Regions from separate parts of the Clostridium sp. JS66 genome, predicted to be linked through region 1. Evidence: riboswitches for the same ligand, from Rfam matches in the RefSeq annotation. Region 1 holds a riboswitch; the other holds the start of a gene.
What was found. Region 1 has a riboswitch for cobalamin ahead of cobK (precorrin-6A reductase). Riboswitches for the same ligand answer to the same signal wherever they lie in the genome.
Positions count from the first base shown of each region.

Region 1 (6,195 bases):
AATTAATGCTCATGTCTATGATGAATATCCGGTGAATGTGGATGTGTATGTTCTATAGCCTTGTGTGTATGCATATGTGAATGATATCCATTTATGATAACCTGATCAGGCGTATGTTCATGATTATGATGACCATCACTATGATTATGCCTATGTTCATGCTGTATGGCTCTATGAATATGAGTGTGATAATGTTCTTCCTTTAATAAAAGAACTGTTCCTATAATCATAATGGGAAGTGATATAAAAAACATAACACTTGGAGTGTCTTTTAATAAAATAAAAGATAAAATAACTCCAATAAATGGCGCTGTTCCATATAATGCACTTGTTCTTGTACTTCCTAAATCCCTCATAGCAAATACAAATAATACTATACTTAAACCATAGCAAAAAAATCCTATAATCATAGCAGATATTGAAATTGTTAAACTTGGTATTTGATTACCAAGTATCATAGCTAGAATGAATGAAAAAGAACCTGATATAATTCCTTTTATTGTTACAATGGAAAAAGGATTTTTTGCAGAAATATTTCTTGTAAAATTATTATCTATTCCCCAGCAAAAACAAGCCAATATAATTCCAAAAGAACCTATAGAAAATCCCCATTGATTTTTAAAATCCCAGGACAAAATAATACTTGCCATAGTAATTAATATTACAGCACTTAAAATTTGTTTTCCTGCACTTTCTTTAAAAAATACTACTGCAATTATGGTAGTTGCCACCCCTTCAAAATTTAACAACAGTGAAGCAGTTGAGGCCGGAGTTACTTTAAGACAGTTTAGCAAAATAATAGGTGCTATAATTCCTCCTGCAATACTTGCACCTAAAAGCCAGGGAAAATCCTTTTTTTTCAAAGGTGCTTCGTCTAAGGCTTGTTTTTTAACAAGTGAAGTTACAATCTGGAATATTAACAAGCCAACTCCACTACCAAAATATAAAAATGCAGCAAGAGGAATAGGATCAATTTTACCTAAAAGCATCTTGGTTATAGGTGCACTGGCTCCAAATAAAATTGCGGATACTAATGCCATCATAATTGGATAAGCTTTTGATTTATTCATTATACTCTCCTCTCATATATAGTTAAAATTATGATATTAATTCAATTATAACAATAATTATGAATTCATTAACACAATCATTAAAAATATCACTATATAATTTTTCTCATAAAATTAAAACAATTTGAGGATAACATAACTTTTCGTTAAGTTTTCTTCAAATTGCTTTATTTAATCTTTATGGAATAAGCTTTTTTAAATAGCCTTGTACAAATTTCTAGCTAATTACTGATTCTGTAGTTCGTTTTTCACTTTTAAGCTTCTCGTTTTCTATTTTTTTTCTTTCTACTAATCTTCCCATAAAAAATGCTATGATACCGACACCAATACCTGTTTGTACACAAAATAATAAGCTTTCAATTTCACCTGGTAATTCTCCACCAATCCAAGTTTCCATAACAGGTGTAAACCAAGGATGATACTCTTTACCTGTAATTTGCGAAACTACTTTACTTCCTGCATCATCTGATCCTCCAAATTCAGCTCCTCTCAATGTAAATAATGGTATAAGAGCAATCAATGCAGCAATAACCAATAAAGTGATAACCTTCTTTTTTGTCTTTGCCATTAATTTTCACCTCTCTTTAAAAATCCAATAACTGTTAGTTCGGATTTTGCATATGTTTCAAGACCCATAACAATTACAACAGTAAGAATGCCTTCGATAACTGCAAGTGGAAGCTGTGTTGGTGCAAATACTGCAAGAAATTTAGCTGCAGATGCCATAACTCCACCACTTTGAGAAGGATATGCAAGTGCAAGCTGAATACTAGTTACACAATAAGTAAATAAGTCACCAATTGATGCTGCTATAAAAATACCTACATTTTTATTAACTTTCATATTCTGACATAATTTATAGATTCCATAAGAAACTAAGGGACCTGCAATAGCCATAGAAAAAGTGTTAGCACCAAGAGTTGTAAGTCCACCATGAGCAAGTAAAATTGCTTGAAAAACCAAGCAAATGATACCTAGTATACTTACTGCAGATGGTCCAAATAAAATTGCAGCAAGTCCTGTACCCGTCATGTGAGAACAGCTTCCTGTTACTGACGGAATTTTTAAAGATGAAAGTACAAAAATAAATGCACCTGTCATAGCAAGAATGGTCATAGATTTACGGTTTTCAGATAATGTCTTTTTAATTGATAAGTAACCCAATACTAAGAATGGAACACAAATGGCCCCCCATGCAATACAAAATTTTGGTGGAAGATAACCTTCCATAATGTGCATTGCATTTGCCACTGGAACTACTCCAAAGGTCAATGCAAAGACTGTAATAATAGTTAAGAGCTTCTTTTCTTTTTTGTTCATTTTATTTTCCTCCTTATGTTAAGTTAATTTATATTTAATCTAAGCCAAAGCACCTAGAAAAGACATCTGTTTTTCAAGCATTTTATTAAATTCTTCAGTATTTTTAGGATAAAACTTTGTATCTTTTATAAAATGATTTTCTACAAGGGATTCATAAACCTCCAGCATAGTTGGCTGCTTTAAATTTGCCTGTTTTAAAACTTCCTTGTTTTTGAAAATTTCTAGTGGTGTTCCATCTGCTATAATTTTTCCATGGCAGAATACAAGAACTCTTTCCGCCCATCTGTAGGTGAAATCTACATCATGAGTTGAAATAAGCATTGTCTTACCTTCAAAAGCAAGCTTGTCTAAAACTTCTTCTAACATCATGGCATTTAAAGGGTCTAGTGCTGCTGTAGGTTCGTCGAAAATAACGATTTCTGATTTCATAGCAATAATATCTGCAATAGTAACTCTTTTCTTCTCGCCGCCGCTCAAATAATGAGGAGGTCGATCCTTGAAGTCAGAAATATTCATATATGTGAGAGCTTCATCAACTCTCTTTTTTACTTCTTCCTTTGGAAGTTTTAAATTCATAGGTCCAAATCCAACTTCTGCCATAACCGTAGATGCAATAATTTGGTTATCTGCATCCTGAAATACAATTCCAATGTTCTTTCTAAGCTCCTTTAAATTCTTCTTATTAACCACTGTATTCCGATAAATGACTTTTCCACGTTCTGGTGTAAATACGCCATTAATATTCAAGAAAAATGTAGATTTTCCAGATCCATTGGAGCCAATAACAGCAATTTTTTCACCTTCATGAATATCCACACTTACACTCTTCAATGCAACTTTTCCACTTCCATAAACATAATGCAAATCTTCAACCTTTAATATTGTTTTTTCCATAATAGCTCCCCCTTATCTCGTAAAACTCCATATTACAATTAAAAAAATTATGAATGCTGCTGCTGAAACAATATGTATTGTTTCCACCTTTTTATCTTCCTCATAAAATATTAGTTCCCCATCATAGCATCTGGCCTCCATAGCATCATAATATGAATTTGCCTTTTTCAGTGAAGTAACCAGCATATTACTTGCAATACTTCCAAATGTATAACAGGAGGTTTTAAAATCACAGTATCCCTCACGAGACTCTGCAGAGTTTTTCATCTTACTATATACATCCATTAAAATAAAAATATATCTATAAATCATATTCATAAGTTCTATAATAAGCTTTGGCACATGTGCTTTGCGAAGTACATAGATAATTTCAGAGGATGGAGTTGATAATGTCATCATCTGCAGTGCACTAATAGCTGCAAAAACCTTTAATATCAAAAATACAGCTTCCTTAAGTTTTAAATTAGAAGTGAATACATAGGCAAAACCAAGATACAGATTATATTGTCCTAAGGGCTGCCTTGAAAAATCAATGGCAATAGTAAAAGTACCCAATAAAATAAATGCTACGGGAATTGTCATTATTGACAAATATTCATGTAATGGAAGTTTCCCTTTTACAACTGTCACATAGGTCATTGCAATAATCACCATAATGGATACATATGGATTGTTAAGTACAATGCAAAGAATTAATATCAAAACAGAAAGTGCTACTTTAAAGGTAGGATTCCAATGTCTTATTTTTGAACTATAAGAATAAAAGTCAATAGAAAATCCTTCACCGTGTTTATGACCAATTCTATGATTGTGGTTTTTATTTTCATGATTATGATCATCATTATTTCCAATTTTAAAGAAAAACAAAGCTATCAAAAACATAATGCATAAAATAATAATTGTTTCCATATCGCACCTTCTTTCAATTTTTATCCATGTCAAAATAATGGTTTTTAAAATTCCTATTTTTTAAGTTTCTATATTATATTTGGAATACTTTTGGCTTTGATACTTATTTTCTTTACGAAATCAATTATTTCTTCAATTGAAGTCGTTTTATTTTCATAATTTTCATCAGATCTCTCAATCATAATTATTTTAATTCCTAATTTTCTAGCTGCACTTATTTTTTCTATAACGCCCCCGGTATTACCACTATCTTTTGTCACTAAAACAGAAGCATTGCAATACTTAAATATCTCCTCATTTAACTTTTCACTGAATGGTCCTTTCATTGCTATTATATTTCTTGAATTGAATCCCAGTTCTTCACATTTTTTTAACACCATCCAATCTGGAAGCACTCTAAGGTATACTCTGTTTCGATAGTCAGGAATCTTAGTGAAGGTTTCAATTTTTTTACTTCCTACCGTTAGTACGATATTACCTTCATATTCCAGGATGCGTTCATATGCTTCTTTATAATTTTTTACCTTTACAACGTCATAATCCTCATATACTACCTTTTCTCTTAGAAACCTAATATATGGTATTTCAGTCAGTTTACAAGCACTTATTACATTTCTAGATATGTCTACTGAAAAAGGATTAGAAGCGTCAATTATACACTTTGGCTGTACTTTATCTATCATATCAATGACGCTAAACTTATTGATCTTTCCCTGATAAATATCAATACTATCATCATGATCAATCAACTCACTGCCTAACTTAGTGGTGACCATTACGGTAACCTTTTCACCAATTTTATAAAGCTTGTTTATTATTTGCTTAGCATCCATTGTTCCTGCAATAACTAATACGTCTGACATAATTACCTCCAAAAATATTAAAAATAAATCATATATATAAAAAAAACTCATTGTCTCTCAAAAGACAATGAGTTAATACTAAAAATAGGCACACTGTATTAAACCTCCTCTATCTCTCGTAGAGTAACAGGTATTAAAACAGGCAGGTATTCTGGCTCAAGCATCATCATCACCTCTTGCCTTCCCGATTATTCAGTGGCATTCTCAGAGGGACTCCTCTTTTACAGCGGCGGGACCGCGTGGGATTTTCACCCATCTTCCCTTTTCACCGATTTGTAACACTTCTTGATTACAATCGACACCTATTTAAACTATTATATTGTTCAAAAATATACAAATTCTATCAAAATTTAATCTTTATCACACTAAATCTTCATATAAAAATTACCATATTACATGTTTATATAATATCTATTAAATATATTTTTGTCAATATTTTATACAAAATCCAAGAAATTTTTACTATATTAGTCAATATGTCATACGAACTTTCATAAATCCAAGTTCTATATGTTATAAAAAAAGGTACACTTACTAAAAAGTAAGTGTAAAGTAAGTTTTATAAAGGGATTAAATATATTTAAATTAACACTATATAATAAAAGAGGCTCCTTTCGAAGTCTCTAATAAACAATTATAAAATACATATTCTGCTGCATCTAATACTGCTAATTTTAAGTTAAACTCAAAATACAACGGTATTAAAATGACACTATTTATGCATTTTCTCTCCCTCCGAAAGACTATGACAAAAGCAATAGGTAGGTCTCCTGACTCACGGGTCTTCCTTATTCTTCCTTCCCAGAGAGATATCTCTCCAGTGGACATAGAACTTGTCTCCGTATACAGTAGCGGGGGCTGCAGTGGATTTTCACCACTTTCCCTTTTAATTAATAAATAAACCTAATACTTTATTATTTAATTTTACAATAATAATTGTATATCTATTTTTGAATTATGTCAATCTTTTTATAATTTAAAATATTTTATCAACCTTAATAATTTATTCCTATAACTTTATCCATAAAATATTCTCTATTAGGATACATATGTCTTCTTATTGTTTCTACTAATTGTTCAGTTCTAGTAGATTTCAATAGATAATCATTTGCCCCTATCCTTATGGCTTTTTGTACAAG
Region 1 covers NZ_CP131467.1:4,132,551-4,138,745, forward strand. The annotation lists gene Q6H37_RS19315 (DMT family transporter) at 3-1,070, opposite strand; gene Q6H37_RS19320 (cobalt transport protein CbiN) at 1,288-1,638, opposite strand; gene Q6H37_RS19325 (energy-coupling factor ABC transporter permease) at 1,638-2,390, opposite strand; gene Q6H37_RS19330 (energy-coupling factor ABC transporter ATP-binding protein) at 2,430-3,284, opposite strand; gene cbiQ (cobalt ECF transporter T component CbiQ) at 3,297-4,193, opposite strand; gene cobK (precorrin-6A reductase) at 4,262-5,056, opposite strand; cobalamin riboswitch at 5,180-5,377, opposite strand; cobalamin riboswitch at 5,799-5,978, opposite strand; gene Q6H37_RS19345 (response regulator) at 6,052-6,195, opposite strand, start outside.

Region 2 (9,022 bases), 640 kb from region 1:
GGCTAGTTACTTCTCCTGCCAAATGTTTCAAATCTATAAGAGTTTTTACCCTAGCCAATAGTTCAGATTTTTCAAAACGCTTTCTTAAATAATCATTAGCTCCATTTTTAAAAGATAGCACTAAGCTTTCTGTACGGTTGTCCCAGGTTGCAATTAAAATTGGTAAATCAAGTAAAGAATATTTTTCTCTCAGTATGCTGCATACTTCCCATCCTATCATATCTGGCAGCATTATATCCAAAATCACCATATCTATATTTTTATCATTATAAGCTATATTCAATGCTTCTTTGCCGCTTGCAGCGGTAATAATCGTATATTTTTCCTCTGACAAAAAATTTCCCATTACTTTTATATTTACAGACTCATCGTCTACAATTAGAATTTTGCCATTACTTTTACATTGTTCTAATTTTTTATTACAATTTTCGCTACAATCATAATTTTCTAATTCACCTATAGAATCATCTTTTTCAATATTCATAGATAATTTAGGTAGATTAAAAGTGAATTTAGCCCCCTCTCCCAATGTAGATTTTACTTCTAATTCACCACCATGAAGCTGAACTAATTTTTTAGTTACATATAATCCTAATCCAGAACCATGATATTGCTTATTTATACCATCAACTTGATTATAAGGCTGAAAAATTTTATAAATATCACTTTCATCTATTCCTACACCTGTATCCTCAATGGTAATAAAAACATAGTCACCTTTTTCAGCAGCAGAAATTTCTATTTGTCCTTCATTTGTAAACTTTACTGCATTTCCTATTAGATTGTATAAAATTTGTTGAATTCTATTTTCATCTCCATAAACATAAGGAATACTTTCTTCAACTTTATTCAATATTTCAATTGATTTATTGCTCATAAATGATTTAAAGGATTTTGTCACCATATTTATAAGCTGCCCTATATCTACAGGCTTCATTATTAAGTTTATATCATTACTTTTTATTTTTGAAAAATCTAATATATCATTTACCAGATTGGATAATCTCTTAGCGCTATTTTTAATTAAAATTAATGTTTCTTTTTCATCATTACTCAATTGCTTTGAATTACAATCTATAAGACTTTTTGAAAGTCCAACAATTCCATCTAATGGTGCCTTCAATTCATGAGATGTAGTTGCAAAAAAATCATCCTTCATTTTGTCAACTGACTTAAGCCTCTCCGTCATTTCTTCTATCTTTGAAAAAGCCATTGAAAATTTATCAGATGCCACATATGATTGAGCAAAAATAAAAATAAGAATTCCTATCGGAGCGTAAGACCCTGTATCAATTACCGAATATTCATATAAAATATCATTTATTCTTGTTCCTAAAAAAATAATCATAGCAATAATAACAATTGCATTATTAGATTTTTTTATAATATGCATATAAAGCATTTTACTTACAATATATAAAATTATAAAATCTGATATTATTTCAACAGGTAATATCAAGTTAATATAATATATTGGAGGTAATATTAATATAAGAAAAAAATAAGTTATACCTAAAATCTTTGAAAATTTGACTACTTTTTCACTTATAAGCTCAGTATAAAAATTACTCATAAACAATATAAGTACTGGTATATATATAAAGAAAGTCCATAAGAGTAATTTTACATTGATAATATAGTTCATGTTAGGAAATACCCAGTAAATTAGTCTTTCTCCTACCAATAAAGTTCTTAAACAAATTAATACACATACCACAGCAAAATATAAAGGAGCTTTGTCTTTTTTTCTTCTTATAAATAAAATAAAGTTATATATAGCAGCTGCCAAAGTAATTCCAAATAAAAATAAATCAAACCCTACTTTTTTAGCTCTCTCTTCACTAATTTGAGATTCACTTCCAAGTAATATACTATCAATTTCTGGCACACCATATTGAAAATTACTACTTTGAAGTACTATTTCAAACTCATTTGTATTGTTGTAAAATGAACCTAGTCTTGTGGCAAGTTTTCCATCAGTTTCATTTTTAGTCTTTCCTACTTCTCCACACTGTACAACTATTTTATCATTTACCCAAAGCTTATGAGCTGCTTGAATAAATTGAGTTTTAATAGCATATAAATCCTCTGAATCATTAGCAATTACTTTTAATCTATAGGTTGCATATCCTTGAGAATTTAGTTTTTCATTTCCAAATTTATAATTTTTAAAGCTTCCTGGAATATTAATTAGTCCTGTTTTCTTGACCTTCTGTTCAACTTTAAAATCCTCAGGTGTCAACAACTGTTTGTAATAAAATTCCCACTGTCCATCCAGTTTAACTATTCCTTGCTTTTTAAAATTCCAATCCCTTAAATCTAATACACCAGATTTAGCTACAGGCCTTTTATTTAATTCTTCTCTATCTTTGTTGATAAAAACCCCTAAAAGAGCTAAACTTACAATCAATAACATAATCAAAAAAGTTACCCTATGAATAACTAATTTAAAATTTTTCATAAAATTCTCCCTTTGTAATAAACTTAATTTACATTAAAGATACAAATAAGTTTAATGCTATATAAATATATTAACAAAATTTTAGTTATTTTTCCACATTTCGCTGGCATTTTAACTCGAATTTTGAAATTTACTTATTCATTGGTAAAAAATTTGAAAATATAAATAGAATATTGTTAATAATAAAAGAAGAGGCTCTCACCTCTCCTAACTTATCAAGTGCTATCTAACTTAAAAATAGTTTTTCATTTATAATTCTATCCAATTTTAAACTCTGTAAAACTTACAAAGATTATTTTCCACTTAGCAATTTATCTAAATACACTGATTTCATTTGTTTACTTGCCATAGCTTTCTTTACAGGTGGAAGTTTTAAAATAGCTGATAAAACTGCTGCCATAGCCCTATGGCTTAAAAGAGCTTTATTATCAAAAATAAGCTCCTGAAGTTTACCTTTTTCAATAGCTTGAAGTACAATTCTATGAGTTGTATTAGCTGGAGTTATTATCTGTTTTTCCCTATGTTTAAGATATATACCTTTTTTATGACAATTTCTAGCACAAATACCACATCCAAGGCACACGTTTTCATCTGTTCTAGCTTTTTTTGTTACAGGATCAATTTTTATAGCATCTATAGGACATGCATTTGCACATTTACCACATCCAATACAACTTTCCTCTATAAATTCTGGAAGAAATGCAGTAGTCTGAATAGGAGTCAAATATCCAAATTTCTTAATTGCCAACATACCTTCGCAGCAACAGCCACAACAATTACAAAGAAATACTGATCCATTTCTAACATTTTCACCACATTGAACTAGATTATATTCATATGCCATATTTAATATTTCCAAAGCCTCAACTGAATCTATAGCCCTACCATATCCATTTTTACTTAAAGTGTATGCACTATTCCCAAATGTTAAGCAAGTTTCCATAGGTGCATAACACTGTTTTCCTAAATGTTTCATCTTATGCCTGCAAAAACACATACTTACAGTAATAAATCTAGCCTCTTTAATCACATTGCTAGCTCTATCATAATCCATTATCTCTAGTTCATTTTCTCTTGAAAGAACTCCTTCCTGCACAAAAACCTTTCCGAATCTTGTTTCTGTCCCTAAAAATAGATCCTTGATAAAGTCTTCTTCTACATTTAAATACTGAAAGTACAACTCTGATAATGTTTTTTGATCGATATCATCTCTAGTTCTCATAAGGGAGAATTCAAAAAATCCAATCATAGGTGGTGGAAGACAATATTCCTTTTTTTCATCATAGTCAATATCCATAAGAATAGCCTTTGAAGCAAGCTTCTGAAGGATATTCTCAGTGCTAGCTTCACTTATCTTCCAAATTTCGCTTGCAGTTTTAATAGTAAAAGGCTTTATAGGCAGCATTGCCACCAGTTCTGCCTCCTTTTCTGTAAAAAGCATACTCAGTATTTTATATAATGTTTTTGAAGGCGGCGCACCTTGTGGAAATCTATTAATTCTTTCTTCCAATCTCTTATAAGCTTCTTTATTTGAAATGTGAGACATATCTTCACAACCTTTTTTAACTTATATTCTACTATACAAATAAGTTATTTTGAATTTATTATTTCCAAAAGCTCCTTTTTATTTCTAGGCACACTTTCTTCAAATTTTATTTTTCCACTGCTTACTAAATTTTGAAAAATTTCAAGAATTAAAGGCTTTTGAAGATAACACTCACTTATAAGCTTATCATCTGAAAATATTTCATAAGGAGTACCTTCTTTAACTACTTCCCCATCTCTCATAACAAAAATATAATCTGACCAAGAATAAGCTAGCTCTACATCATGTGTTGATAGTATTACTGTAATTCCTTTTTCATTGATACTATCAAATATATCAACAATTTGGCTAGAATGTTTTGGATCAAGACTGGAAGTAGGCTCATCAAATACTATTACTTCCGGATTCATAACAAGTATATCTGCAATTGATACCCTTTTCTTCTGACCATAGCTTAAAAAATGAACAGCTTTTTCTCTATAATCATACATACCTATACCTTGTAAAGCTCCATCAACTCTTTTCCTGACTTCAGTTTCTTCAAGCTTCAAATTCATAGCTCCAAAGGAAACTTCTTGATATACGCTAGCTGAAAAAAGTTGGTTTTCTGGATCTTGAAATACTATTCCTACATTTTTTCTCAATTGCAATAAGGATTTTGAATTATACTTTACTATATCACCTTTATATATTAGATCACCATTACTTGGCTTTAAAACTCCATTAAAATTTAAAAATAATGTGGACTTTCCCGAACCATTAACACCTATAAATGATATTTTTTTGCCTTTCTCTATTTTAATATTTACATTTTTTAAAGCTTTAGTACCATCTGGATAATTAAAGCTTAAATCTTTCGTTTCAATTATGTATTCGCTCATTAAATGATTCCCCCAAAAATATTCTTGCTCAAACTTATAGTTACTAATATTACTTCTACAATTATTATAACAAATATATTCCTGTATGAAATTTTAAAGTTATCCTCTATTAAATTTATTTCACCATCGTAACACCTAGATTCCATAGCAGTATAAATGTCTTGTGAACGTTTGTATGAACTTATAAAAAGCGAAGTAACTAATTTTCCTAAAGAATTATAACCTGTACTTATTTTTGAGTATCCAAGTCTTGAATTCTGCGATATGAAAATCATGTTAGCTGTATCAAGTAATACAAAAATAAATCTATACACAAGACCCATTAGTTCTACAAATAACTTAGGTGCCTTAAATTTTCTAAGCACTGTTAAAATCTCAAATACAGGAGTTGTTAGTGCTAAAAAATACAAGCATGAAACTGATGCAAGTGCTTTAAAAAATATTTTTGAAGCCATAAGAAAGCTTGTTTTTGTACATCCAAGTTTAATATTAAAAATGTGAAAGCTAAATAGTATTTCTTTACTATCTCCAACAGTATTTATTGCTATTGTAACAATTCCAATAACCAGGAACACTAAAGGAATTAAAATCAATTCACCATAAGATTTAGCTGGTATCTTACCTTTAAAAATAGTTATAGCTGCCATAAATAATACTACTAATATTGAATATACTATATTATTTAAAGATATACACAATATCATAGTTAAAATAGAAAACATAAATTTTTCCATAGGATTAACTTTTCTAAGTTCTGATACATATGCCAATTTATCTATAGAAATCATTATTTTTCACTTCCGTCTTTTTTAGATTTTCCCTTCATATATCCAAAATAGTAACATACAACTCCTGAACCGACAGCAGCCTGAAGTGCAAATAAAAGGCTCTCTATCTCACTACTTGGTGGCTGCCAAACTGGTGAAGCCCATTGTTTATAATTAGGTTTAATTTGTGTAATTGCCTTTTCTGCCTGATCATCTGAACCACCAAATTCAGCATGCTTTAAGAACAACATAGGGACTACAGTAATGGCTACTACAAGGAAAGCTAATATTAAATTTTTTTTCAATAAATTATTGTTTTTAGTTTGTACATGCATACCATTAAGCCTCCTTTGGTATAACATTTAATTCTATAAGTTCTTGCTTGTTATAATTACTTAAAAGATTAAAAACTATAACTGTTAATATTCCTTCACTTATTGCTAATGGAATTTGCGTTACAGCAAATATACCCATAAACTTTATTACAGATGTTGCAATTCCACCTGTAGCATCTGGAAATGCTAATGCTAACTCAAAAGATGCAGTAACGTATGTCATTAAATCTCCCAGCATTGCTGCAGAAAATACTGATATAGATTGTGATACTTTTAATTTTTTTAGTAATTTATATGTAAAATATGACACTAAAGGTCCTACAACTGCCATAGAAAATGTATTAGCACCTAAAGTTGTTAATCCTCCATGTGCAAGAAGTAATGCTTGAAAAATAAGAACTATAACACCTAAAACGCTCATAACCGTAGGTCCAAAAAGTATAGCTCCAAGTCCCACTCCTGTTGGATGTGAACAACTTCCTGTTACTGATGGTATTTTTAAAGCAGAAAGAACAAAAGCAAAAGCCCCAGCCATAGCTATTAACATTTTTGTTTTAGGATTTAACCTTATTTTTTCCTTTATAGAAAATAATCCAACCACAATAAAAGGTATACATACAATTCCCCATGTAATGCACCATTTTGGTGGAAGAAATCCTTCCATAATGTGCATTGCAAACACATTTTTAGGAATACATAATATTGCAATAAAAATTCCTAAAGAAATTTGATATTTTTTTGACATAACTACACCCCTTTTATTACATAAATAATCGTAGCCTATAAAACGATAATGGTGCTCGTACTACTAAAAATTCTACTAATTGCCAAAACTATTCCAATAAAAATAAAAAGGAACTTCTTCTGGAAGTTCCTAATAATCAAATTTAAAAGCACACATACTGTTTATCCTAAACATAACTAATTTCCTTGTACGTTTTTAATTAGGTTATGTTAATTTAGATAAAATAACAGTTTTTATGCATCTTCTTTCCCTCCGAAAGATTGCAGTAAACAGTACTAGGCAGGTCTCCTGACTCACGGGTCTTCCTCCTTCTTCCTTCCCAGATAAATCCATAGGATCCAGTGGATATAGAATTTGTCGCCGTATACAGTAGCGGGGGCTGTAATGGATTTTCACCACTTTCCCTTTTAATTAACGTTATAAACCTAACACTTCACTATTTAATTTTACAATTAAAATTGTACATTATTTTTCAAATTATGTCAACATAATATTCTGAAATTACTATTTTTTAAAACAATTGCTTCAACACAAATAACAATTGTAATTCTACATGTATTTAGCTTAATTTTTTTTCATATATTCTAAAACATCAAAAAAATTATCAAAGTTATGATAAGGTAATTCTTTATTTTCATAGTGTTGTTTTAAAAAAGATTTAGCAAAAACTACATCTGCATCTTTAGACGCACATATATCCGAATGACCATCTCCAATATAATAAACCTTATATCCTCTGTTTTTTAAATCATCTACTATTCTTTTTTTACAATTTCCACAAAATCCACATTCTCCAGATGAATTTAAAAAAGATAATTTCCAACCATTATCATATTTTGCGCTGTTACATACAACTTTCAGACCTTGAAAACCATATGTTTTCAATATTTCATTTATGTAAATATCATATCCATCAGAAGCTACTATCATTTCATAGGAATTTTTCTTTACTTCCTCAACAAACTCTCTAAATCCTCTATTTATGGGAAATTCTCTAACAAAATTTTTTATGTATTCTTCATCATGTTTAATTAAATCCCACTGCATCTTACCACATTGAGCGGTTCCTATTTTTTTGCTTACCCACAAGTCTCCTATTTCTTTCCACCCTTCATCTGCCAGCTGCTTTATTATAGAAAATCCTACATCCTGTACTGTTATAGTTCCATCAAAATCAACTACAAAAGCTTTTTTCAATTAAATTCCTCCTCGTCTTACTACCATTTTAACTCAAATTAACATGAGAACCATTCTAATTAACTTAATTAAATCTATTAGAAATTTATTTAATCCTTATTATAATATAGTAAATATAAAAAGAAATAACAAGTCAATATACACATTAAGTTGTATAGTGACAAGTTATCTCTTTATTACATATCTTATATCTTTTTAGGCACTCTACCTGAAAGAGCATTATAAGAGTACATGAGTATTGATATTGCATAGGAACTTACAACAGTCAAAACTAATGTTTCTACCATCCTTGGAATCCACAAGATCATAAATCCTTTAGTTGCAACGGCTGGTGTGAAAATTAGTATAAAATAGGTATTTATGGTAGACACTATAATTCCTGCTATTCCCGTAGCGATAACTATTTTAAAGAAGTTATCATAAACATAACCATAATTAATATCATTACGCCTATTTATTATATTGTTTATTATAAGAAGAACAAATGCTACTGCTCCAATTAATACAAATCCAACTCCAAGATATTGTGCTTTTTTGCCAAAATGCATAAACATTTTTCCTAAATAAGAATTTTGCATATTCATAATCACTAAAGTATTAAATACTCCTAATAATGTTAATACTGAAAAGAAAGCAATATAATATTTCTTTAAGCTTTCTATTGGAATTTTTCTTATTTTTTTCCAAACCACCGCTGGCAAATAACCTGCTAAAATATTGGTTAAAGTAAGCACTGGTATATATGCCCCCATAGGCATTAAAATATAACCAATTATATCTACTATACCACCTGCTGCTGCACCATATAATGGACCGAAAAGTAAACCTGGAAGTACATAAAAAATTGCAGCAAAACTTATTCTCATAGTAAGAGCACCACCAGCAGTAATCATTATAGAAAAGAACCTTAAAACTATAGATATACTGATACACAAAGCCGTCATTACAAGAAATTTTGTATTCATTTTACTTTTCATTTTATTATCTCCTATACAAATATTAATAAAATGTATACGTTTTATTTTCTAAAATACAACACCTCTTTTCTCTTTAATGTACGTCACATTAAAGAGAAAAGAGGTATAAAAAA
Region 2 covers NZ_CP131467.1:4,767,035-4,776,056, forward strand. The annotation lists gene Q6H37_RS21945 (ATP-binding protein) at 1-2,461, opposite strand, end outside; gene Q6H37_RS21950 (4Fe-4S dicluster domain-containing protein) at 2,754-4,007, opposite strand; gene Q6H37_RS21955 (energy-coupling factor ABC transporter ATP-binding protein) at 4,052-4,888, opposite strand; gene cbiQ (cobalt ECF transporter T component CbiQ) at 4,888-5,676, opposite strand; gene Q6H37_RS21965 (energy-coupling factor ABC transporter substrate-binding protein) at 5,676-5,990, opposite strand; gene Q6H37_RS21970 (energy-coupling factor ABC transporter permease) at 5,995-6,735, opposite strand; cobalamin riboswitch at 6,996-7,179, opposite strand; gene Q6H37_RS21975 (MtnX-like HAD-IB family phosphatase) at 7,300-7,932, opposite strand; gene Q6H37_RS21980 (ECF transporter S component) at 8,118-8,909, opposite strand.
Region 2: it holds a riboswitch for cobalamin, as region 1 does, so the genes downstream of both, Q6H37_RS21970 (energy-coupling factor ABC transporter permease) here and cobK (precorrin-6A reductase) in region 1, are expected to answer to the same signal.